3 regions of the Acinetobacter larvae genome follow, and region 3 is predicted to be linked to each of the others. Evidence: predicted binding sites of a transcription regulator. Region 3 holds the regulator's gene; each other region holds the start of a gene.

What was found. The regulator PhoB, encoded in region 3, activates phosphate uptake and scavenging genes when phosphate is short. The targets are predictions, from matches to a motif close to TGTCATNAANCTGTCATAA.
Region 1: the regulator PhoB is predicted to act here: its motif matches at 1,302-1,320, upstream of BFG52_RS06920 (porin).
Region 2: the regulator PhoB is predicted to act here: its motif matches at 3,322-3,340, upstream of BFG52_RS03600 (inorganic phosphate transporter).

The regions. Positions count from the first base shown of each region.
Region 1 is NZ_CP016895.1:1,573,181-1,581,508, forward strand. It holds gene BFG52_RS06920 (porin) at 84-1,169, opposite strand; gene BFG52_RS06925 (phosphatidate cytidylyltransferase) at 1,600-2,550, opposite strand; gene BFG52_RS06930 (lysophospholipid acyltransferase family protein) at 2,547-3,194, opposite strand; gene BFG52_RS06935 (undecaprenyl-diphosphatase) at 3,499-4,098, opposite strand; gene BFG52_RS17150 (hypothetical protein) at 4,246-4,392, opposite strand; gene ybaK (Cys-tRNA(Pro) deacylase) at 4,398-4,868, shown strand; gene BFG52_RS06945 (hypothetical protein) at 4,970-5,326, shown strand; gene BFG52_RS06950 (hypothetical protein) at 5,512-5,973, opposite strand; gene BFG52_RS06955 (CTP synthase) at 6,199-7,839, shown strand; gene kdsA (3-deoxy-8-phosphooctulonate synthase) at 7,902-8,328, shown strand, end outside.
Region 2 is NZ_CP016895.1:810,722-819,049, reverse strand. It holds gene BFG52_RS03605 (hypothetical protein) at 1-1,479, shown strand, start outside; gene BFG52_RS03600 (inorganic phosphate transporter) at 1,652-3,277, opposite strand; gene metH (methionine synthase) at 3,869-7,564, shown strand; gene pnuC (nicotinamide riboside transporter PnuC) at 7,728-8,294, opposite strand.
Region 3 is NZ_CP016895.1:3,711,725-3,720,052, forward strand. It holds gene nusB (transcription antitermination factor NusB) at 1-58, opposite strand, end outside; gene ribH (6,7-dimethyl-8-ribityllumazine synthase) at 63-533, opposite strand; gene ribBA (bifunctional 3,4-dihydroxy-2-butanone-4-phosphate synthase/GTP cyclohydrolase II) at 544-1,665, opposite strand; gene BFG52_RS16395 (DMT family protein) at 1,915-2,253, opposite strand; gene BFG52_RS16400 (SDR family NAD(P)-dependent oxidoreductase) at 2,455-3,288, opposite strand; gene BFG52_RS16405 (TetR/AcrR family transcriptional regulator) at 3,538-4,224, shown strand; gene phoB (phosphate regulon transcriptional regulator PhoB) at 4,444-5,154, shown strand; gene phoR (phosphate regulon sensor histidine kinase PhoR) at 5,165-6,523, shown strand; gene asd (archaetidylserine decarboxylase) at 6,618-7,472, opposite strand; gene BFG52_RS16425 (sulfurtransferase) at 7,469-8,314, opposite strand.

The sequences.
Region 1 (8,328 bases), 1.6 Mb from region 3:
AGGATATATAAATATATAAAATGATAAAAATGCCCATAAAACAGTATGGGCATTTTTAATATGCTGTTTATTGCGAGCGTAGATTAGAAACTGTAAATCATCCCTACACCAAATACAGTTTTCTTATCATCTTCTTTCAGCCAGTTACGTTTTTGTTGAGCCAATACTGCATAAAAACGCCCTTGTTTATTAAAGTTATAATCAAGACCTACACCATATTGGTCAATTTTACGGTCATCTTCATCCCATGATGTCTTAGCAGATTGATATTGACCTTTGACGGCCCAAGGTGTGCTTGGAACACGGTAAGTTGCTTGTAGAACCCAGGCTTTTTCATCCAAAGATGCCGCTGAAGTTTTTAAACCCAGTGCTTTTAATTGATCTTTAGACGGAGAATTGGACGGCTCGGTATATTGGTATAAAGCACCGAGAGTTAATCCATCGACACCTATTTTGGTTAAATCCCAAGAGGTGGTAAAACGATAAGAATCTGATTCAATTTTGTCTGAGATATCAGAAGCATTATATTTACCTTGCACCCCGAAGTTACCGGCAATTGCAACGTTAAAACCAGCATCTTTATTGTCATAAACTAAAGATGTTGCTACGCCACTACCAAAACCATTACGTTTTTTGGTGGTATATTTTGAGCTGTTGTCCTCACCCATCTCAGCCATTACATTAAAGCGTAATGGAATAGGGAGGAGGTTTTTGTCTGATTCAAAACCAATAGCGTTTTTTAAGCGTTCTTCACCATACATGGTTTTGGTAATATCAAGGTTGGTGTCATCATTGAAGATGTCTTGGTTATCGCCTGCAATGGTTTTAAGGTATGAGTCAAAATAACCTGCTTTTACTGTACCGATATCTTTAAACTTTAAGCCTAAATAACGGTTACGTGCGCTTAAGTCCGTATCTGAACCTGAGCCATCTGTAGAGATAGACCATTCAGCCAAGTACACAACACCGATATTATCAGTAAGTTTTTCTTCCCCTTTGACCCCAATACGTGAAGCATTTGAATTTAATTGTGTTTGGTCATTGCCTTTAAAATCATTGTTATCGACTTGATTCAATGAAACGTTTAATTTTCCATATAGTGTAGGCGCTGCATGCGCTGCGCTAAAGCTAATTGATGCAACTGCTGCAGCGAGTAGCACTTTTTTCATTGGGTTCTCTCCAAAAACATGTCCAAAATGGCACGAGCCTGATGTAATCAATATTGAATAAACGAAAGCTTGTGGCGCTTACTCAACTTGCTAAGCAGTATCTGCAAGTTATGTGACGTAGCGGTGAACTTTCGATGACAGTTTGATGAAATGAAACGTGAAAAAATGATGTCTAGTCTTGAAATAAGTGAGGTCTTTTTGTATTGCACAGCAGCATATGCCTTAAGCGTTTTCTAGTTTTTGATCCAATCTGGTTTTTGATCCAATAAGGTTGCGAATTCCTCAAGTTATGAGGTATGCCTACCAATATGCCTATAAACTATCAATGTGCCTATAAATAAGTATAGGCACTATCTGGAAAATAAGGCGTATTTAAATGAAGGGGCTGGATGCTGATTGAGTTTGCACAATCAGCTTTGGTCGTAGCGGTTTAGTTCCACCAATAACGTAAAATATGGAAGAAAATGGGAGCAGAAAAGCAAATGGAGTCTATTCGGTCCAGCATGCCACCATGACCATGGATTAACTGCCCCCAATCTTTCACACCACGATCACGTTTAATCGCAGACATAACCAAACCACCTAGGAAGCCAAAAATACAAACAATAAAACCGATTAACGCTGCTTGCCAATAATTAAAAGGTGTTAACCAGTGCATTGCCACACCCAATAAAGTCGCTAAGGCGATCCCGCCAACTAAGCCTTCGACTGTTTTAGAGGGGGACAGTGTTGGAGCAACTTTATGTTTCCCAAATAGTTTTCCGCAGACATATTGCAATACATCGGAGGTCTGTACCACCATGATGAGCCAAATCGCTAACCAGATTTTTTCTCCAGTAAAACCTGTGAGTTTGAGATTTAAAATAGCTGGAACATGCGCGATACAATAAACACAAACCATTAATCCCCATTGGATTTTGGCACTGCGTTCTAAAAAATGCGTAGTATCTTCTTGCTTTAAACTGGCAATTGGTATCAATAAAAAAACATAGAGTGGAATAAAAATTGAAGCCATTCCATACCAGTCGATATAAACCAGATAATATTGATAAGGAATAACAAAATAAAAACCCACCAAGAGTGGGAAATAATCGCCACGTCGTGTGGGTAGTAAACTAATAAATTCACGTAAAGCAAAAAAGGAAATAATGCCAAATAAAATAATAAATGCGATTTTACCTAAGAATACTGCGGCTGCTAAGACGATGAGCATAACCCACCATGCATTAATTCGTGCATTGAGATTATCTATGACGGCTGAGCTTTTATTGTTTTGACTATTATTTTGACGTTTTTTAAGAATATAACCTACGCTTGAGGCAAATACTAAAATAGCGGCAAAGATGGCAAAGAGTACGTAACTTTGATGTAGATTATTCATGCTTGATGCTCAATATCTTTTAGTTTCAGTAGTTGCGCTGCAGCGTGGTCTAAAAATGCTTGTTTATCCATGTCGAGCGTTACGGTTAAAGGCTCACCAAAAATAACCGTGGAGAGTAGGGGGAGAGGAATAAAAGAACCTTTGGGCATCACACGTTTTAAGTTGGAAATCCAAACGGGGATAATTTCGATATCTGGGAATTGTTGATGAAGATGGTATAAGCCACTTTTAAACTTCAGCAGATCGACATCATCTTCTAAGTTGCGCGTGCCTTCGGGAAAGAAAATAATTGAAGATCCTTCGCTCAGTACGGTTTTAATCGGTGCTAAAGGGTCGGATAATTCACTATTTTGTTGACGCTGGCGTTGAATGGTAACACCACAAAAAGTATCTTCAATTAAAAAACGTCGAAAACGATCTTTAGCCCAGTAATCTGAAGCTGCAATAGGGCGTGTTTCTTTGCGAATGGCTTTGGGCAGTGATGACCATAATAAGATAAAGTCAATATGGCTATTATGGTTGGCATAATAAATACGTTGTTTGGGTTCGGGTTGACAGCCGACCCACATACTGCGTGCACCCGTAATAAAACGTGCACTGCGTCTGGTTAAAAAAGCAATAAAACGTGCTAATGATTGACTCATGACGTTATGTTTAGGAGCTGCTTTATCTTTGCTGTCCCTAAGGTTGGAATGAGAGCTCACAGCAATATCCTATGATGTGTATTATAAAATTTAAATGATTGTAGCATGTAGATATATTTCTAAAAATTATTTTAGTATGTATGGCAATATGTCGATGGGCTTAATATTGTACCGTAATTTTAGCGTGTTGAAGCTGTATATATGTTCTAGGGTGGCTGCTTAAACGCTTATACTTAAACCCTTATAAAAGCTAGCTGTTCAATGGCTCTGTATTGTTCCAATATAGAGCCATGACGAGATGTGTTTATTTAGATAGCCAGCCCCGATGAATAAATGGGCGAAAAATAAGGTGGTAGATATAAAGGCTATAATGCATGATTGGTCCTTGGCAATATGGCCAAACATAATGCACCACATAACTACAGCATGCAGTGACCATTAGTGCACCGAACATATCAAATGGAAAGTGTACGCCAACATAAATACGTGACCACGCCATTAGAAAAGTCGTTGCACCAAGTATAATGGCAATGGCATATTTTTTTGCCAATAAAAAACTAAATAATACCGAACTAAATATCAACATATGGTTGCTTGGAAAAGAATAGGTTGCCGCGTGTTCGATGAGGTTTTGCCCAACACCTAAAACAAAAGGTCTAGGATGTGGATAAACTAAAGAAATCAAATAACCTACCAAGAGGGCAATAGCACAATTGATCATGGCTTTTAGTGCTAAAGATTTCTGCGTATATTGTCCAAATGCCCAATAAGCCAATAAAAAAATCGCCAGCAAATAAAGCGTATCTTTTGCCAGAAAAATGGCTAAATGAATATCAAAATTTGAAGCGCTAATCGGTGCATTGATATATTGAAAAAGTGTGATATTGAGGTGTTCGAGCGACATATTTTCCCAGCAAGGCATAGTAAAATAGTCCCGTATTATAGCCATGCGCCCAGCTTTATCTTGTATCACAGCGAGAATATTACAAAAATATTAAAATTTTGCTTATTTTGTCGGCATATTGCTATTTTAAGTCTATAAGTTAGCCAGTTACTGTGCGTTATCTCTTAAAATTTGTGCATTATTCCAGTGTATAAGCGGTTTTTTATCACAAAATATAAAATCCATCTCAGTTAAAAACTTGCTCTGTTGTACCAGCCCGATTAGCATAATGCTGCGTTCAACTTTTAATTTCATTGATTATGACCCCTGCATGTAAGTTTTTAAAAACACAAAAAATCGATTTCAGTATTCATAGCTATGAGCATGATCCGCAGGCAAAGAACTTTGGTTTGGAAGCGGCTGAAAAGCTTGGTTTGGCCATACATGAAGTTTTTAAGACCTTATTGGTCTGCGATGATAAACACTACTTTGTGGCGATTTTGCCTGTGGCACATCAGCTGAACCTAAAGAAAGTCGCTGCAGTTTTTGCCCGTAAAAAAGTACAGATGGCTGAACCCAAAGATGCAGAACGTTTAACAGGGTATTTAGTCGGGGGGATTAGCCCTTTTGCTCAAAAAAAGCGTTTAAAAACGGTGATATGCTCTAGCGCAGCTGCACTCGATAAGGTCTATGTCAGTGGTGGAAAAAGAGGTTTAGACATCGGACTGAAACCAGATGATCTCATCGCGGTATTGGGTGCTCAATATGCCGATATCGTAGAGACCCCATAAACTTACTGAGGCTGTGATTGTTAAATTGTTAAAAAACTCTGCAATAGCCAAATACTGTCACAGCCTAATAAACAGTATTATGCTCAATAAAAATGTGAAATATGATGAAAAAAATAGTATTGATGACCTTGATGAGCGTGCTAAGTTTTCACGCTTATAGCCATGATGATCGTGAAATGTGTGAAAATTTAGCGATTCAAGCTGAGTGGATTATGATTGCGCGGCAAAGTAATACCTCACAACAACAAGTTTACGATATCGTTGCTGAAGCGCAACATGGTGGCGAACACGGTGAAATGTTAAGTGATGTGATTAGAGCTGCATATGCGCTGCCTATTTTTAAGTCGGATCAGGAAAAACAATTGGCAGTCAAAGGTTTTGGTCGGGAAGTGCTGCAATCTTGTATGGATGATGATGAGTTTGATGTGCCAGATACAAGATCTGCTACAGAGCTTTAGTCTACAAGTCGGCATTTTAGCCTGTGAACTTTCCTCTCATTTAAAGTGTTTATTTAAATAAAGTGTTTATTTAAAATTTTAAAGATATTTCCCAACTAAAAAGCGATATATCACTGACATATCGCTTTTTATTTTTGCCAGAACTACTGATCAAGATCGTTTTGACGTCACAGCACAGGCTTAAGTTAGTTTTTTAATGCTGGGGTTGCCGCAGCAATGGCAGCGGCAACAGCATCATCTTCTGATTGTGCTGCGCTAGATTTAGCCGTTGTACTGCTATTTTTGGGTGCAGCAGTAGCTTCTTTGTCTTTGGTATTTTCTGTTTTTACTGTAGCTGCAGGGCTATTATTTTCATTGCTAGCAGCCGGTGGCGTTTGTTCAATGCTTGGCTGTGCTGGTTGCGCGTGTTGTTCTGGCTCATGTTGCGTGCTTTCACTTGGTGCTGGCGTAGCAAGAGGAGCAGGCTGTTGTGGCTCAGTGCTGGTATTGCTGGCATCTACACTATTTAGATTTTGGAATTCAGCAGGTGCAGTTTGCTCAGTTTGCGTTTCGGTTTGCTGTTCTTCTTTCGGCGGCTCTTTTTTAACACATGCAGCAACTAAAAGTGTGGCTGCGATCACACCGCAGAGTAAAAGTTTGTTATTCATGGCGACTCTTACATGGTTCATCAAAAATTTCATTTATTATAGCAGTAAAATTAAAGATAAAAATCATTGTCTTTAGTGAAAAGAAATAATCGGGAATGTTGATAAAATAACCGATTGTTTGCAGTTATTTGAATTGATGCGCTTTGACTTTGCTTTATAGGGGCATAGTAAAGTAAAATTGCGCAACATTGTAAGCCGATTCGGCTCGATTGTACGAGAGACTCAATGACCCATTTTATATTTGTCACTGGCGGTGTGGTTTCATCACTAGGTAAAGGTATTTCAGCTGCTTCTGTTGCCGCTCTTTTAGAAGCCCGTGGATTAAAAGTTACCATGGTTAAAATGGATCCATATATTAATGTCGATCCAGGGACGATGAGTCCTTTTCAACATGGTGAAGTCTTTGTAACAGAAGATGGTGCCGAAACTGATTTGGATTTGGGCTATTACGAACGTTTCTTACGTCATGCCAAAATGACCAAACGCAATAACTTTACATCTGGTCGTGTATACCAAGATGTACTCAATAAAGAGCGTCGTGGTGATTACTTGGGTGGCACAGTTCAGGTTATTCCGCATATCACAGACAATATCAAAGAACGCGTGCTTTTAGCTGGTGAAGGCTATGATGTTGCGATCGTTGAAATTGGCGGTACGGTTGGCGATATCGAGTCTCTACCCTTTATGGAAGCGGTACGTCAGCTCTTGGTTGAGCTTGGTCATAAGCGCAGCATGCTTATGCACTTGACTTTATTGCCTTATATTCGTTCTGCTCAAGAATTAAAAACTAAACCAACGCAGCACTCAGTAAAAGAGTTGTTATCGATTGGTATTCAGCCCGATATTTTAATCTGTCGTACTGAGCATGAAGTGGATGCTGAAACGATCCGTAAAATTGCATTGTTTACCAACGTTGAAGCTCGTGCGGTAGTGGTTTGCCAAGATGCCAAAACAATTTATCAGATTCCGCGTACTTTCTATGAGCAAGATGTTGACGATTTAATCTGTGAACGTTTTGGTTATGCTGATGCACCAGAAGCCAATTTAGAAGATTGGGATAATGTTGTGGAAGCGCTTTTAAATCCTGAATATGTTGTTCGTATTGCCATGGTCGGTAAATACGTCGAATTGCCAGATGCTTATAAATCTGTCAATGAAGCATTATTACATGCGGGTATACAAAATCGGGTCAAAGTCGAAATTGACTATGTTAATGCCGAAGAACTTGAGCAACAAGATGTTGCACAGGTATTAAAATCTGCCGATGCAATCTTGGTGCCAGGTGGTTTTGGTGAGCGTGGTACTGAAGGCAAAATGAAAGCCATTCAATATGCGCGTGAAAATGGCGTACCCTTCTTAGGCATTTGTTTGGGGATGCAATTGGCAGTGATTGAGTTTGCGCGTCATGTTGCAGGCATGCCAGAAGCAACATCAACAGAATTTAACCGTGCCACCAAATATCCATTGATTGGTCTCATTACAGAATGGTTAGATGAGCGTGGTGAAGTGCAACAACGTAGTGTTGAGTCTGATTTAGGCGGTACTATGCGCTTGGGTGCGCAAAAGTCTGAGTTAGTCGCAGGCACAAAAACACGTGAAATTTATGCTCAAGCAGAAATTGTAGAGCGTCATCGTCATCGTTATGAAATGAATAATCGTTTTATTGAAGCGGTAGAACAGGCGGGTATGAAAGTTTCTGGTTATTCAGCAGTACAACATTTAGTTGAAACTATTGAAATTCCAGAACATCCATGGTTTATTGCGGTACAATTCCACCCAGAATTTACCAGCTCGCCACGTGATGGACATCCATTATTTGCTAGCTTTATTGATGCGGCAAAAGTGCATTATCAGAAAAGCCATTAATGTTATGTATGCATGTGTTTTAGTTTATGCCATTTCTTCATTCATTATAAGAGGGATTCTTCATGTCACAACTACAAGCACAACACATTGTGCGTTTAGGTGATATCAATATCGCAAACCATTTGCCTTTTGTGTTGTTTGGTGGCATGAACGTGCTTGAGTCTAAAGACTTGGCATTTGAAATCGCAGCGACCTATGTCGATATCTGTCAGCGTTTAGACATTCCATATGTATTTAAGGCTAGTTTTGATAAGGCGAACCGTTCTAGTCTGCATTCTTTTCGCGGTCCGGGCTTAGAAAAAGGCATGCAATGGTTGGCAGAGATTAAACAGCATTTTAATGTACCGGTAATTACCGATGTACATGAGCCTTATCAAGCCGCTGCTGTAGCAGAGGTTGCAGATATTATCCAGTTACCAGCTTTTTTGAGCCGTCAAACCGACTTGGTTGAAGCCATGGCAAAGACGCAAGCGATCATTAATATCAAAA
Region 2 (8,328 bases), 840 kb from region 3:
CCAGAACGTTTAAAACCAACTAGCTCTCAAGTTGGCAAAGATATTATCGCTGCAGCCTTTGCCAATATTGATCAACGCTGTGCAACACAGGTCAGCCAAGAAAAAAAATGGCGTAAACATTATCCATATTATTTTAAAGAACTGCTAAAACACGCTATTCAACATGATGAGCATGCCATTAAAATTGCTGAACAAGGCTTAGAAAAAGCACAACAAAGTTTTTATTTTCATCGAGATGCTAAGCAATATCCACTCGAACAACTCATGCAAATCCCGCGCACAGGTACATTACAACACATCAAAATAACTGGTGATCAGCAGCAAAAAATAGATTGGTACGTGCCCTATCAAGGTCAGCAATTACGTGGAAAAGCCCTCACTCAGCAACTGGAACAATGGCAAGCGCAAGGTATTATCGAAGCGGGTCATGCCCAAGCTTTACAATGGGTCATCGACCACCCAGAATGCTTAGATTTATCGCAACGATATATTGTGTTAATGGGTGCTGGGTCTGAGGCAGGACCACTGTCTTGGCTATGTAAATGGAAAGCCAATGTGATTGCACTTGATCTGGCCAATGAAAAAGTATGGCAGCGCATAATCGCCACGGTTAAAGCAGGAAATGCCACACTCTATGCCCCAAGCTTTACAGCATTGACTGCACAAGATCCAGATATTGCGCAGCATTTAGGGGTCAATTTACTGACCGATACACCTGAAATTATTCAGTATTTACAACAGCAACCGCATCGCTTAGATCTGGCAGCAATTGCTTATTTAGATGGTGAAAAGCATGTACGTTTGTCTATAGCAATGGATCAAATCGTACAACAGCTCTGCCAAGTCAAACCAGATAGCAGCTTAATGTATATGTGTACACCCACCGATATCTATGCAATCGCCGAAGATATTATCGATGCAACACAACAAAAATATTTACAACGTTCGCGTATCGAAAAATTGCTGTGCAATAATCTATCTCGGCTGAGCTTTAAAAAATTGTTTAAACAAAATTCCAATCAACTGATTACTGCAAATAATGGCAAGCGCTATGGTATTGCAGATTGTCTAGTGATTGAACAAGGTCCAAATTACGCACTGGCAAAACGCATTCAACAGTGGCGTGCTATTGTGGCGCGGCAACAAGGACATCTGGTCAGTATCAATATTGCACCTTCGACCACCACCCATTCCGTAACAAAAAATCCGTTGTTAAAAGCAGCATTTAGAGGGGCGGCTTTGTTTGATGTGGAGGCTTTTAGCCCCGATACCACCAACGCTCTCATGGCTGCCTTGTGGGTTCATGATCTAAGCAACCCACAATCTAGTGCCAACCCAAAACATAACTTAGCCCATCCTTTGGAGCTCATCTCAGACAATGCCAATCATGGTGGTTTATGGCGAGTGGCATATCTTGCACGCAGTGCTTTAAGTGCTGCGGCTGTATATGGTCTAGCACGTGAGAAACTTCCCTTTTAAATACGCTACCTTACAGACCATGAACAATCAAAAAAACGCATGCAATCTCAGCATGCGTTTTTTGGATTGGACTTCATTTTTAGCATCACACGTAAATGAGTAAGTGAAGCTAGGTCACTAGACCCTATCGATCACTCAATCAAATACCGTAACTCAAAAAACTCAAAAATAGTTAAACAAATAAATGTAAAAATAGCCAATATAATGCGCCAGATAAACAAATCGTTGCCGGTAAAGTAAAGACCCATGCCGACAAAATAGTTTTCACCGTATTAAAATTCAATCCAGACTTATTGGCAACCATCGTCCCTGCAACCGCACTGTTCAAGACATGGGTTGTAGAAACAGGCATTCCGAAACCATCTGCAGCAGCGATTGTTGACATTGCTACCAGCTCAGCAGACATGCCTTGACCATAAGTCATATGATGTTTACCAATACGTTCACCAACAGTTACCACAATACGTTTCCAGCCCACCATGGTTCCAAGTCCCAGTGCCAAAGCAACCGCAACTTTTACCCAAGTTGGAATATATTGTAAGAAGGCATCAAGATGTTTGCGATAATCACGGATGACGTGCTTTTGTTGATCGCTCATTGCAGGTAATAACTGCTCTTTTTCTAAGCGTTTAAAGCTTGTGGTACTCAAATACATGTCATTGCGAATGCTATTGACTTCTTGCTCTGGAATTTGCTTGAGATCACCATACTTTGCAACACGTTCACCTAAATGGTCTGTCAAACTCGCCAGTGCTGGAATAACCTCAGCATTGCTTTGTTTGGTTTGAATATATTGCGTTAAAATTTGACGTGCTTTCTCATCAGAATACTTTTCATGTTCAGCATAAATCGCCACCGCGGCTTGCTGAGAAAGCTGCTCAAAACCTTGTAAATGGGATTGTTCTAAATTTTTATTCAATGAATAAGCCAGTGGAACTAAGCCAATTAAAATCAGCATGATCAGTCCCATACCTTTTTGCCCATCATTTGAACCATGTGCAAAACTCACCCCAGTACAGGTGAAAATCAAAATGGCACGAATAATTGGTGGTGGCGGTTTATTTCCTTCTGGCGGTTGGAACAGCTCTAATTGGCGTTTAAATATTTTTTTAACCAAAATAAAGAGTACTGCGGCAAAAGCAAAACCAATGAGTGGAGAGAATAATAAAGCTTTACCCACCTTTAAAACTTGGTCCGTGTCGATACCACTGGCACCACTGCCTGCATGCATCAAGTAATTCATGATCCCCACGCCTAAAATAGAACCAATCAGGGTATGAGAACTTGAAGCTGGAATCCCAAAGAACCAGGTTCCTAGATTCCACATAATTGCAGCGATCAGCATGGCAAAAACCATAGCAAAACCAGCACCGCTGCCCACGTTCATAATCAATTCAACAGGCAACAACGCAATGATGCCATAAGCCACTGCACCGCTCGCCACCATAACCCCTAAAAAGTTACAGAAGCCAGCCCACATCACTGCAACAGGTGCAGGTAAGGCGTTGGTATAAATTACTGTAGCAACAGCATTGGCTGTATCGTGGAAACCATTAACAAATTCGAAACCTAGAGCAATGAACAATGCTGTAGACAATAAAATCACTGAATACAGGCTTAATGGTGGTACATGTGCAAGATCTGTACTTATTTGCACCCCAATATAAATCAGCGTTGCAACAATCAAAGTCACAAACACTGGAATAAAAAATTTTGGTGTCGGGACATGAACATTCGTTGATTTAACGGATGGAACACTTGTTGCAGTATCTGGAGCAGGAGGAATATGTGAATTCATGCAGACGGCTAAGTGGATCAAAATCCAGTTATTGTTAAATTAAATTATGACAATTATATGACAAAGCTGTCACAAGAGAAGCCTTTTTTCTGCCTCTATTGCGAAAGAAGATAAAATCTAGTATTTTAGTTGGGTTTTAATTTACATTAAAATTCATAAGCTTATAATATATTTTCAACCATTTTAATCTGTGATTTTTTCCCCATTCATCTGAAATATTTTATTTAAGTTGATGTAACGATATATCTCAAACGCTTATTTTAAACGCAGCAAATGACAATTTGATGAAATTTTAAACAATTTAATTTAAAGCAATTATTCTAAAAATATCAATATTTTTCAGAAATTTAGTGACAAGGTGCAAATATTTTATTTCATTTAGCCAATACACAAGTGAGATATTCATGTGGTGTTGATTACACCACATGAACCGCTGGTAAAACTGCAGCTTGTGCGCCATGATTCGAACTGAAGCGCCAGCATGAGAGGCAGTCTAAAGCATGACAATTGAACATAGGTTTTGAGCCCCTTTCTGCTACTTTCTGCTACTATGAAGCCTGATTTATATTTGCCCATTTTTCGAGGTGATTCATGTCTATTTTAGCCACCATAAAAACATTACTCACTGAAAAAATTCTAATTCTTGATGGTGCAATGGGTACAATGATTCAACGCCATCAGCTCGACGAGGCAGATTATCGTGCTACACGCTTTGCGGACTGGGCTTATGATTTAAAAGGCAATAATGACCTTTTGGTTCTCACACAACCCGATATTATTCAAGATATTCATGAAGCATATTTAGCCGCGGGTGCAGATATAATCGAAACCAATAGTTTCAATGCGACACGTATTTCGATGTCTGATTACCATATGGAAGATTTGGTGGCTGAAATCAACCGTGAAGCGGCTCGCTTAGCCAAAGCAGCATGTGAAAAATACAGTAGTCCAGAAAAACCACGTTTTGTTGCGGGTGTACTAGGACCTACGTCACGTACTTGTTCCATTTCCCCAAACGTCAATGACCCTGCTTTTCGTAATATTCATTTTGATGAACTCAAAAACAATTATATTGAAGCTTGTCATGCACTGATAGAAGGTGGCGCAGACATCATCTTGATTGAAACTGTATTTGATACACTCAACTGTAAAGCGGCTATTTTTGCAGTAAAAGAAGTTTTCCAACAGATTGGTCGTGAACTCCCCTTAATGATTTCAGGCACCATTACCGATGCATCGGGTCGTACCCTTACAGGGCAAACGGCTGAAGCCTTTTGGAACTCGGTACGCCATGCAGATTTACTGTCGATTGGCTTTAACTGTGCTCTCGGCGCCGATGCCATGCGCCCACATGTCAAAACCATTGCCGATATCGCAGATGTCTTTGTCTCTGCACACCCCAATGCGGGTCTTCCCAATGCCTTTGGCGGATATGATGAAACACCACAACAAACCGCAGCTTTCATCAAAGAGTTTGCAGAGAGTGGCTTGATCAATATGGCGGGAGGATGTTGTGGGACCACGCCAGAACATATTGCTGCTATTTATCAAGCGTTAAAAACCATCAAACCACGCCAAATCCCACCCACTCAAACAGCTTGTCGCCTCAGTGGTTTAGAAGCCTTTAATATTTACCCAGATTCTCTGTTCGTTAATGTCGGTGAAAGAACCAATGTCACGGGCTCTAAAAAATTTCTGCGTCTGATCCGTGAAGAAAACTTTGCTGAAGCTTTAGATGTAGCGCGTCAACAAGTTGAAAATGGTGCACAAATCATTGATATCAATATGGATGAAGGGATGCTTGATTCACAGCATGCCATGGTACATTTTTTAAATTTAGTCGCCTCTGAACCTGATATTTCACGCGTTCCAATCATGATAGATTCTTCGAAATGGGAAATTATTGAGGCTGGTTTAAAATGCGTTCAAGGGAAAGCTATTGTGAATTCAATTTCCCTAAAAGAAGGCTATGACGAATTTGTTCATAAAGCCCGTTTATGTCGCCAATATGGTGCAGCAATCATTGTGATGGCATTCGATGAACAAGGACAAGCCGATACTGCGCAACGTAAACGTGAAATTTGTCAGCGTTCTTATGAAATCTTGGTCAATGATGTTGGCTATCCATCGGAAGATATTATTTTTGATCCAAATGTCTTTGCTGTAGCAACGGGAATCGAGGAACATAATAACTACGCAGTCGATTTCATTGAAGCAACTGGCTGGATTAAACAAAATCTGCCAAATGCCATGATTTCTGGTGGGGTATCTAACGTTTCATTTTCATTTCGTGGCAATGAGCCAGTGCGTGAAGCAATCCATGCCGTGTTTTTATATCATGCCATCCAGCACGGCATGACCATGGGAATTGTCAATGCGGGTCAGTTAGCCATCTATGATGATATTCCCCAAGATCTTAAAGATGCGGTCGAGAATGTCATCCTTAATCGGCAACAAGGTGAAAGCGGTCAGGAGGCGACAGAAAAACTACTCGATATTGCAGAACAATATCGTGGGCAAAGTGCTACGCAAAAAACAACAGAAAATCTTGCATGGCGTAATGCGCCGGTTGAAAAACGTTTAGAATATGCTTTGGTCAAAGGCATCACAACATATATCGATGTCGATACTGAAGAAGCACGCTTACAGGCAAAACGCCCCTTAGATGTGATTGAAGGACCACTCATGGAAGGCATGAATGTGGTGGGAGACCTATTTGGTGCTGGAAAAATGTTCCTTCCACAAGTGGTTAAGTCGGCACGTGTTATGAAACAAGCCGTAGCTTGGTTAAACCCCTATATTGAAGCCGAAAAAACTGCGGGACAATCTAAAGGCAAAGTACTCATGGCAACGGTAAAAGGCGATGTGCATGATATCGGTAAAAATATTGTTGGCGTAGTATTAGGATGTAATGGCTATGATATTGTCGACTTAGGGGTGATGGTTCCTGCTGAAAAAATCTTGCAAACCGCTATTGATGAAAAAGTTGATATTATTGGGCTTTCTGGACTGATTACCCCCTCGCTAGATGAGATGGTCTTTGTTGCCAAAGAAATGCAACGTAAAGGCATGCACATTCCCTTATTGATTGGTGGTGCAACCACATCCAAAGCACATACTGCCGTGAAAATTGACCCTCAATATCAAAATGATGCAGTGATCTATGTAGCAGATGCCTCTCGAGCAGTCGGTGTGGCAACCACCTTATTGTCTACAGAAATGAAACCAAAATTTGTTGCAGATCATCGTGCAGAATATGCCAAAGTACGTGAGCGCCTTGCCAAAAAACAACCCAAAGCCGCCAAACTCAGCTATGCCGAAGCCATCAACAATTGTTTTAGTTTTGACTGGGATGCCTACGTGCCCCCTATCCCTAAAATTACTGGCGTTCATGTGCTCAGGCAATATCCCTTAGCACGTCTGGTTGAATATTTTGACTGGACACCCTTTTTTATTTCGTGGAGTCTCGCCGGTAAATTCCCCCAAATCTTAGCAGATGAGATCGTTGGTGAGGCAGCACAAGATTTGTATCAACAAGCGCAACAGATGCTAGACGATATTATTCATCAGCAACGCTTTGATGCGCGTGCGGTTTTTACCATTTCGCCCGCCAGCCGCACAGGTGCAGATAGTGTCAGTGTCTATCATGATGCAACACGACAACAGATCTGTCATAGCTTCCAACATTTACGCCAACAGTCCGATAAAGTCACTGGTAAAGCCAACTACTCACTGGCTGATTTCATTGCACCAGTAGAATCTAATGCCCAAGACTATCTTGGCGGTTTTACTGTATCGATCTTTGGTGCAGAAGAAATGGCACATCGCTATAAAGCGCAAGGTGATGACTATCGTGCTATTTTGGTCCAATCTTTAGCTGACCGTTTTGCTGAAGCCTTTGCTGAGCACTTACATGAAAGAGTTCGGAAAGAATTTTGGGGCTATCAAGCTGACGAACAGTTCAGCAATGCAGAGCTGATCAAAGAAAAATATGTCGGGATCCGTCCAGCACCAGGTTATCCGGCATGCCCAGAACATTCCGAGAAAGCGGTATTATTTGACTGGCTCGGCACTACTGAAAAAATCGGTACGCAATTAACCAGTAACTTTGCAATGTGGCCGCCTTCCAGTGTCAGTGGTTTCTACTATAGCTTGCCACAAAGTGAATATTTCAATGTCGGTAAAATCTCAGAAGACCAAGTGGCAGATTATGCGGCACGTAAAGGCTGGGACATGACTCAAGCCAAACGCTGGTTAGCACCAAACTTAGATGATTCAGTCAATTAAACCAGAACACAGCAGGATGCTCAATGCTCGTCAGCAGATTCCACTGCTGACCACAGCAAACACATCAGCGTCTATCTTTAATGTATATTTGGGTAATAGTTTGAGCAATAAAATGTAGTCTGCAATTAGCCACAGAGCAACTAAAATCACGATAAATCCAAAACTAATAACACTGTTTTCGCCAAGCTTCATGCCATTGCTGCCACCCGACAAAAGCCAGCCCAATAAAAATTGCATAGAGCATGGCAGTCAGCCATAGACCACTAAAAATAAACATGCCGACATAACAAGTATTTAAAATAATCCACATATACCAAGTGGCAATATATTTACGACTACTCCAATAGGTTGCCAATAAACTCAAAGCAGCTAACATCGCATCTAAATAGGGTAAAGCAGCATGGCTAAAATAATGCAGCGACCAACCAAATAGCAGCCCCAGACTGATCGCACAGCACAGTTGCCCTAGCATTTTCAATATACCAGCAGCTTCAATACGAATCTCATGATCCAGTTGTTGACCACGACGCCAGTGATAAAAACCATAGATGTTCATGGCAATAAAAAAGAACTGCAGAATAGTCTCGGCAAATAACCGTGACTGATAAAAAATATAGCTATAAAGCAAACAAGCGATCATATTGATCAGCCAACATGCCATACGACGCTTAATGGTGAGAATTACTCCGAAGATTGCAATGGGCACTGCGATGATTTCTAGGCTAGTCATCTTTATCTATGGTCATGGGCGATAATGAGCATAT
Region 3 (8,328 bases):
CAGCAAAACGACGTGCTTTGCGTTTTGCTGCGTAGGCTGCTTGCAGAGTCTGCGACATGTTTTTAAATCGCCTTTAACAAATTAACCATTTCAATTGCAGTCAATGCAGCTTCGCTGCCTTTATTGCCTGCTTTTGTACCCGAACGTTCAATGGCCTGTTCGATACTATCTGTTGTGAGTACACCATTGATGACCGGTAGACTATATTCTAAACCAACCACGCCTAAACCTTTGGCGCATTCACCGGCAACAAAATCAAAATGCGGTGTGCTACCACGGATCACCGCACCTAGTGCAATAATCGCATCATACTGACCTGATGCTGCAAGTTTTTTCGCCACAACAGGCAACTCCCAAGCACCTGGGGCATGCAGTACAGTGATTTGCTCATCTGCCACACCATGACGTTGTAAGGTGTTGATGGCACCATCCAACAAATGTTCCACCACAAAGCTATTAAAACGACCAACTAAAATCGCATAACGACCTTCGCTGGCATGATGTAGAAAACCTTCTATACGGCGAATCGCCATAGCAACCTCTTTATTTCTCAGGAGTTTGATCTGCGGTGACGTATTCCACCACTTCTAAGTTAAAACCAGATAAGGCATTGAAACGTAATGGCGAGCTTAATAGCTTCATTTTTTCAACGCCTAAATCTCTTAAAATCTGTGCACCAACCCCAATGGTTTGATATTGATGTGATAGTGCAGCATTGCTCTTGGCAACTTTCGGTTGATTGTGCTGTTCAAGGGCAGGACCCAAGTCTGACAATTGACCTTGCCCAATCCAGACCAATACCCCACGCTCACTTTGTGCAATATGATGCAATGCCTTATCTAAATCCCAAGCGACTGCACCATCGGCTTTATGAATCTTTAATAAATCACGCACTGGATTAAAACCATGTACCCGAACTGTGGTCACACCTTGACTGGGTTGACCTTTGACCAAAGCCACATGAACACTCGGATTACCCAGTTCTTGGTAGCGGTACATTTCAAAAGCACCATAATCTGTCTCGATATGTTGTTGATCGATACATTTTACAGTTTGCTCATTGGTCATCCGATAATGAATTAAATCTGCAATCGTGCCAATTTTAATACCATGTTTTTCTGCAAAGATTTCTAAATCTGGACGGCGTGCCATGCTGCCATCTTCTTTGATAATTTCACAAATGACGGCTGCTGGCTCAAGACCCGCCAAACGTGCTAAATCGCATCCCGCTTCAGTATGTCCCGCACGATGCAACACGCCACCAGGCTGTGCCATCAAGGGAAAAATATGTCCTGGCTGTACAATATCACTGGGCTTCGCATGTGCTGCGACCGCGGTACGAATGGTATGAGCACGTTCTGCTGCGGAGATCCCCGTACTAATACCTTCTGCTGCCTCAATAGATAAAGTAAAGTTGGTGCCATGCTGTGCACCGTTGGCTTCAACCATCAATGGTAAATTTAATTGCTGGCAACGTTCTTTACTTAAGGTCAAGCAGACCAAACCACGCGCGTGGGTAATCATAAAGTTAATATCTTCTGGGCGAACATGCGTGGCAGCAATCACGAGATCACCTTCATTTTCACGATCTTCGTCATCCATGAGGATAACCATCTTACCTGCACGAATATCTGCGATTAACTCTTCAACAGTATTAAGCGCCATCAATCTTCACCTTTGACTCAATTAACGGTAGACGTTTCAGCACATCTAGTGCGCTATAGTCTACCGCGTTTTGGGTTATTTTGCCTATGCTTATCGTAAGCTGGGAAACAATTTGCGAGAGATCATTTCTAGACTTTTTTGCGGCGCGATAAAATCTTCAATGCTGTCACCTTTAAAATCAACCTATACCGTTTCAAGCATTACTCTAAACCAATATTCTAAACCAATGCGCTCGACATTGCGCATTGGTTAGCCTTGACTCCTAAAAACAAAATATACACACCCCAATAAACATAATCCCGCCCAGACATAATCCAACTTAAACGGCTGCTTAAACCAGAGTAACATGAAGGGGACAAATACAATTAATGTAATCACTTCTTGGCTGATCTTGATTTGCCCCATGGACCATTGTGCCTGTGCTAACATCCGCGTTGCAGGAATCATAAAGCTATATTCAAATAGAGCAATACACCAGCTGAATAAGACGGCTTGCCACCAAGGCGCATCATGTAAAAATTTGAGATGCCCATACCAAGCCAAGGTCATAAAACAATTGGCAATCACTAACAATAACAATGGCAGCATTTTATGACCCAAATAAGTTAGCTGAAAAAGGCAAATAAACTAAGTTCTTTTAAGAGATAAGATTATCATTTTTAAAAATTAAAAAATCTGCCAAAACAAAAAAAAGCGGATGAATCGGAAATCCGCTTTTGGCTTGGTTGAAATAAAATCAACAATTCAAATATTTATGGTTTTGATACGGTATATGGTTTTGAGCCAGTTTTAAGCTTTGGTCAATTTACCCAATAAAGTAATAACATCTTGATAACGTGTTGGTAATACCCGTTGAATCACATCAATCATTTTGGCGTCATTACCAATTAATAACCGTGGTTTTTCAGCTTTTACGGCTTGAAGTATTTCATTCGCGGCTTGTTCTGGTGGTGTACGCAATAACTTATTAAAAGACTTGGCAGATTTATGTGGATTCATGCCCAGACTCCGTACACTGTCATTGGTTTTTGCTGCATTGGCAATATTGGTACGAATACCACCAGGATGGACACAAAGTGCGCTCACCCCACAGTTTTCCATGTCCAATTCAATACGCAGAGATTCAGTAAAACCACGTACTGCAAATTTAGTCGCATTATAAGCCGACTGAGTCGGTTGTGCGACCAAACCAAACAAACTTGAAATATTAATAATATGCCCATCACCCGTTTTTTTAATATACGGTAAAAATTCTTTGGTGCCATAGACTACACCCCAGAAATTAATATTAAAAATCCATTCCAACTCTTCGTAGCTCGCGCCTTCAACTGTCGATCCTAGCGCCACACCAGCATTGTTGAAAATCATATTCACAGCGCCATGATCGGCTACAGTTTGGGCAGCCCATGCCCGAACAGCATCACGATCTGCAACATCAAGTTGCTGATAAGTCACGTGTACTGCACTATCCTTAAGTAATTCTGCAGTTGCTTCCAAACCTGCCAGATTGACATCACTTAAAGAGAGATGACAGCCTTGTTTTGCCAGTTGTAATGCCAATTGTTGACCTATACCAGAGCCAGCACCAGTAATTGCAGCAACTTTGTTGTTAAAATTTTTCATAGTATACCTTTGATAGCGATCCGCTACGCTTGAAATGAGCCTGATGTACGAGCTTGTTGTTGCAACTATAATTTTGACAACAAGCATTGTCAATCCAAAAAGATAGTAGCGCACGTCAGCTAAAATCAGCATTACATTCAGACTGCATCTGCTTGCTAGGCAGCAAAGCAAAACGGATGAAAATTAGGTTTTATGTGTTGATATTGCTAATATGGCATGGATGATCCTTCAACCTGATCCAACTCGACCATGACTCAACAAGATTCCTCACTCAGCCCAAACACGCCAACTGCAACACCGAAAAGTAAAGAGCGGCAGTTCAAAGGTTTATCGCTTAGCGAGCGGAAACGGTTACGACGTGAAAAACTGATTCAAGCGGGAATAGAAGCCTATGGTCAACATGGCTTTTTCTCTGTCACTGTCAAAGATATTTGCCAACAAGCACAATTAACCGAACGCTATTTTTATGAGTCCTTCAAAAAGAGCGAACAGCTGTTCCAATGTATTTTTTTACAATTGACAGAAAAGTTACAAGATACGGTGCTGCACGCCATACAACAGCATCGCGGTGATCATCTCGGTATGATTCGTGCAGGACTCGATGCTTTATTTCGTTTGCTCATGCAAGATCCACGGATTGCCAGAATCATTTATGTGGATGCCATGCTGGTACAAGAATTACATAATCAAGCTACGCTACGGGACACCATGGCGCGATTTGATCAAATGATTGAAGCGCTCATCAATACAGGACTACCAGATAGCGCCTTAGCACCACACCATATCTCACTTATGGCAACCGGTCTAAATGGCTATGTCACGCAAATTGCGGTACGCTGGGTGATTGGTGGTCATCAATATGCCATCGAGGATGTGGTCGCATCTTGTGAAGTAGTTTTTATGGCGCTTTTTCATCAACTTCAACAGCAACAGTAAGCAACACAACAAATAGCCGCACTATAAAAACAAAGTATCCAGTCCACGGCACTACAATAGCGTTTTAGGCAAATTTTGCAGTTTGATGACCGTGCTTTGTCACAAATGATTGCAAAAATGCTGGGATTTCAGCTTTTGCAATGATATTGTCATAATTAATCTTTGTAATAAGCCTGTCATAAATATAAACAGCCTACTGTACTTAAAGGATATTACGTTGTGAAAGATGATTACATTTTAATTGTAGATGACGAACTTCCGATTCGAGAAATGATCCATACTTCTTTGGATATGGCAGGTTTTCAGTGTCTACAGGCAGAAGATGCCAAGCAAGCACACCAGATCATTGTCGATCAACGTCCAGCACTCATTTTACTCGATTGGATGTTACCCGGTGGCATTAGCGGTGTAGACCTATGCCGCCGTCTAAAACGTGATGATAACCTATCAGAAATTCCAGTCATTATGCTGACAGCACGCGGAGAAGAAGACCATAAAGTACAAGGTCTCGATGCGGGTGCAGATGACTACATGACCAAACCCTTTTCCACCCGTGAACTCGTCTCACGCATCAAGGCGGTACTGCGTCGTGCCAATGCCTTAACAGGTGAAAAAACCATTGATGCCAATGGCTTAATTTTAGATCCCGTCAGTCAGCGGGTCAGCTTTGGTGACAACATTCTCGATATGGGACCGACAGAATACCGTTTATTGGCATTCTTTATGACGCATCCAGAGCGTGCTTATACGCGTGCCCAGCTACTTGACCAAGTTTGGGGCGGTAATGTATACATTGAAGATCGTACCATTGACGTACATATTCGTCGCTTACGTAAAGTGCTTGAACCTTATGGTGTAGACCGTTTTGTACAAACTGTACGTGGTACAGGCTATCGTTTCTCTACTCGCGCAGATGTTGCACTAGGTTAAAACTGACTTCATGTATGAGCCTTATCCGGTCCCCGAACTAGCGCGTGACCATAAAAAATCACGCTATAGCAGTTTAAGGACATTTGCTAAGCAAGATCTCAAACTGCTTGCTTTTCTTTTGATTATTGCCGCTTTCATTGGCTATGGAACAGGTTACTTTCTGCTCTGTGCCGTCTTTGCTTTTGCTGTATTTTTCGCGTTTCAGCTCTATTCACTGTATTTGGTCAATGAATGGATTTCCAATCGTCCCTATGAGGTTCCACCCAATTTAAATGGGATATGGGGAGCATTATTATTCAATTTTTATCGAGCGCAGCGCCAAGAACGGGTTGTACAAGCCGAAATGGTCGGTTTAATTGACCGTGCACAAAGTTCTTTGGTGGCATTGGCGGAGGCAGTGGTCCTCACAGATGAGCTGCATCAAATCGAATGGGCCAACCCTGCGGCTGAAGCGTTATTGGGTATTCAAGCCTTAGATCGTGGACGTAATCTGCTCACCATTTTACGGCATCCACGTTTTATCGAGTATTTTAGTCATATCGATCAATATCCCGATGGTATTCGCGTCAAGCTCTCCATTGAAGATGAAAAATATGTGCAAATTAAATTGACCCGTTTTGGTAGCGAAAGTTTGCTATTGGTGGCCTATGATGTCACCCGAATGCAAAACCTAGAGCAAATGCGTAAAGATTTTGTCGATAATATTTCCCATGAGTTACGTACTCCCTTGACCGTGCTCAGTGGTTATATTGAAACCTTTACTGATCAAGAAGATATCAGCCCACGCTGGAAACGTGCTTTTGATCAAATGCAATCTCAAACACGGCGCATGAATGCTTTGGTCAATGATTTGCTCTTATTATCACGTTTAGAAAATGAAAAGCAGATTCCTAAAAACCAGATCATCGAAATGCCCAGTTTGATGAATCAATTATTTGATGATGCCCAAGCCTATAATGCCGATTATGGTCATACGCTCAACTTAGAAATAGACAGTCATTATGATTTGATTGGTTCAGATATGGAAATTGCCAGTGCGTTTAGCAACTTAATTACCAACGCGATCAAATATACCCCGAAAGGTGGCAGTATTACCATTGGTTGGCATGATGATGGTGAACAGGCTTATTTTAGTGTTGAAGATACTGGTATAGGCATTAACCCCAAACATTTACCCCGACTCACTGAGCGTTTTTATCGGGTAGACAGTGCCAGAAGCCGTCAGTCTGGTGGCACAGGTTTAGGTTTAGCCATTGTGAAGCACGTACTGATGCAGCATGCGGCGCATTTAGAAGTTGAATCAGTTGAAAATCAAGGCTCAGTCTTTAAAGCAGTCTTTCCCAAATCGGCATTATATTTTGTCGATTAAGCCGCTGCTCAAACCATGCATCGCCAGCCTGCATAGCGCTTGCTGGCGATGATCGAGGCAACTCAAAACCCAAATAAAAATAAAAGCAATCGTACTAAGCGAGGCGATGCCCTAGCGCTTCACCCATACGAACAGTACTGTTGGCTGTAAATGCTGCATCCCATTGCATGCGATGAGCTTCAAATAAAACAATCGCTGTCGAACCCAAATAAAAACGTCCCAGCTCATCGCCTTTGGCTAAATCCATTGCATGCTGTTTGAGTTCAATACAACCCGATGGTTTCACACGTCCTGTTGCAACAGTCTCGATTCCAGCCACAATCATGGCTCCCACCAAGACTACAGCCATACGTCCGAGTGCGGTATCAAATAGACAAACCATGCGTTCATTACGGGCAAATAAACCGGGGATATGTTCTGCCGTGGTTTGATTGACTGAAAATAATTCGCCTGGAATATACAGTGTTTCGGTTAATCGCCCAGCAACAGGCATATGCACCCGATGATAATCTTTCGGTGATAAATAAACTGTGGCAAATTCACCCTCTTGAAAAACTGCCGCCAATTGTGGATCACCAATCAATTGATCAACACTAAAGTGCTGGCCTTTGGCCTGAAAAATCGACCCTTGTTGAATCTGACCAATTTGTGAAATACAGCCATCTGCTGGGCTAACGATACTCTCGGCTGCGGTATCTATGGCACGAACACCCGCTTTCAGTGCGCGGGTAAAGAAATCATTAAAGGATTTATATTGCAGCGCATCACTTTGTTCAGCAATGCTCATATCAATGCCATATTTGGCTTTAAAGCTTTGAATGACAGCATTTTTAATCAGCGGATTTTCACTGGCCGCAAGTTTACCCACCAAACGACTCAAACGATGTTGTGGTACGATTTGCTGTGCACGAATAAAAACTTGTTCTTTTAAACGCGATTTAAGACTCAAAATGGTTGCTCTCCGCTGACTATCGGGCTATCGGGACGATTTCCCCATTCACTCCAGGCGCCATCATAAACCCGCAACTCCCATGCTAACAGGCGTGCAATAATATAGGCTAATCCCGAACGATGATGAGATTGACAATAGGTCACAGCAGCTCGACTCAAGTCTAAGCCACTTTGTTCTAGACCGTGTTGAATATCTTTTAAAGGACGCAATTTTAGATGATTTTCACGATTTAGGGCAGTACTCCACTCAAAATGGTAAGCACCAGGAATATGCCCACCTTTACGTGCAGCCAATCGTTGACCGATGTACTCATCCCAACTCCGACAATCCCACAATTGTAGACCACCCTGTACAACCTGTGCCTTAAGCTCATCATATTGGATACGATACTGCGGCAAAGCAGGGTACTGCGGATGAATCAATGGCTGACCGGATGGCATGACCGTCACAACACCATTGGCCACAGGATAAGCTGCAGCTAACCAAGCATGAATCCCACCATTTAACCAACTACAATTTGCAAAGCCTAAACAGTTTAAATTCCAAAGTAGGCGACCAGCCCATGCACCGCCTTCATCATCATAGGCCACCACATGACAGTCTGTGGTCAGATCATAGTCAGCAATGAATTTTTCCATTTGTGCTGGATCGGGTAATAAACCTGTTGCATCATCGCCTTGCGCCAATAACCGTGCTGGGGCAACATGCATGGCATGGGGAATATGCAACTGCGCAAAAACCGATGCACGGCTTAAATCAAGTATCCTTAATTGAGGGTGCCCTAAGCATGCAGCCAGCTGCTCCACCTCAATTTTAAAATCTAAATTCAACGCCTTCATCATCGATAATCACA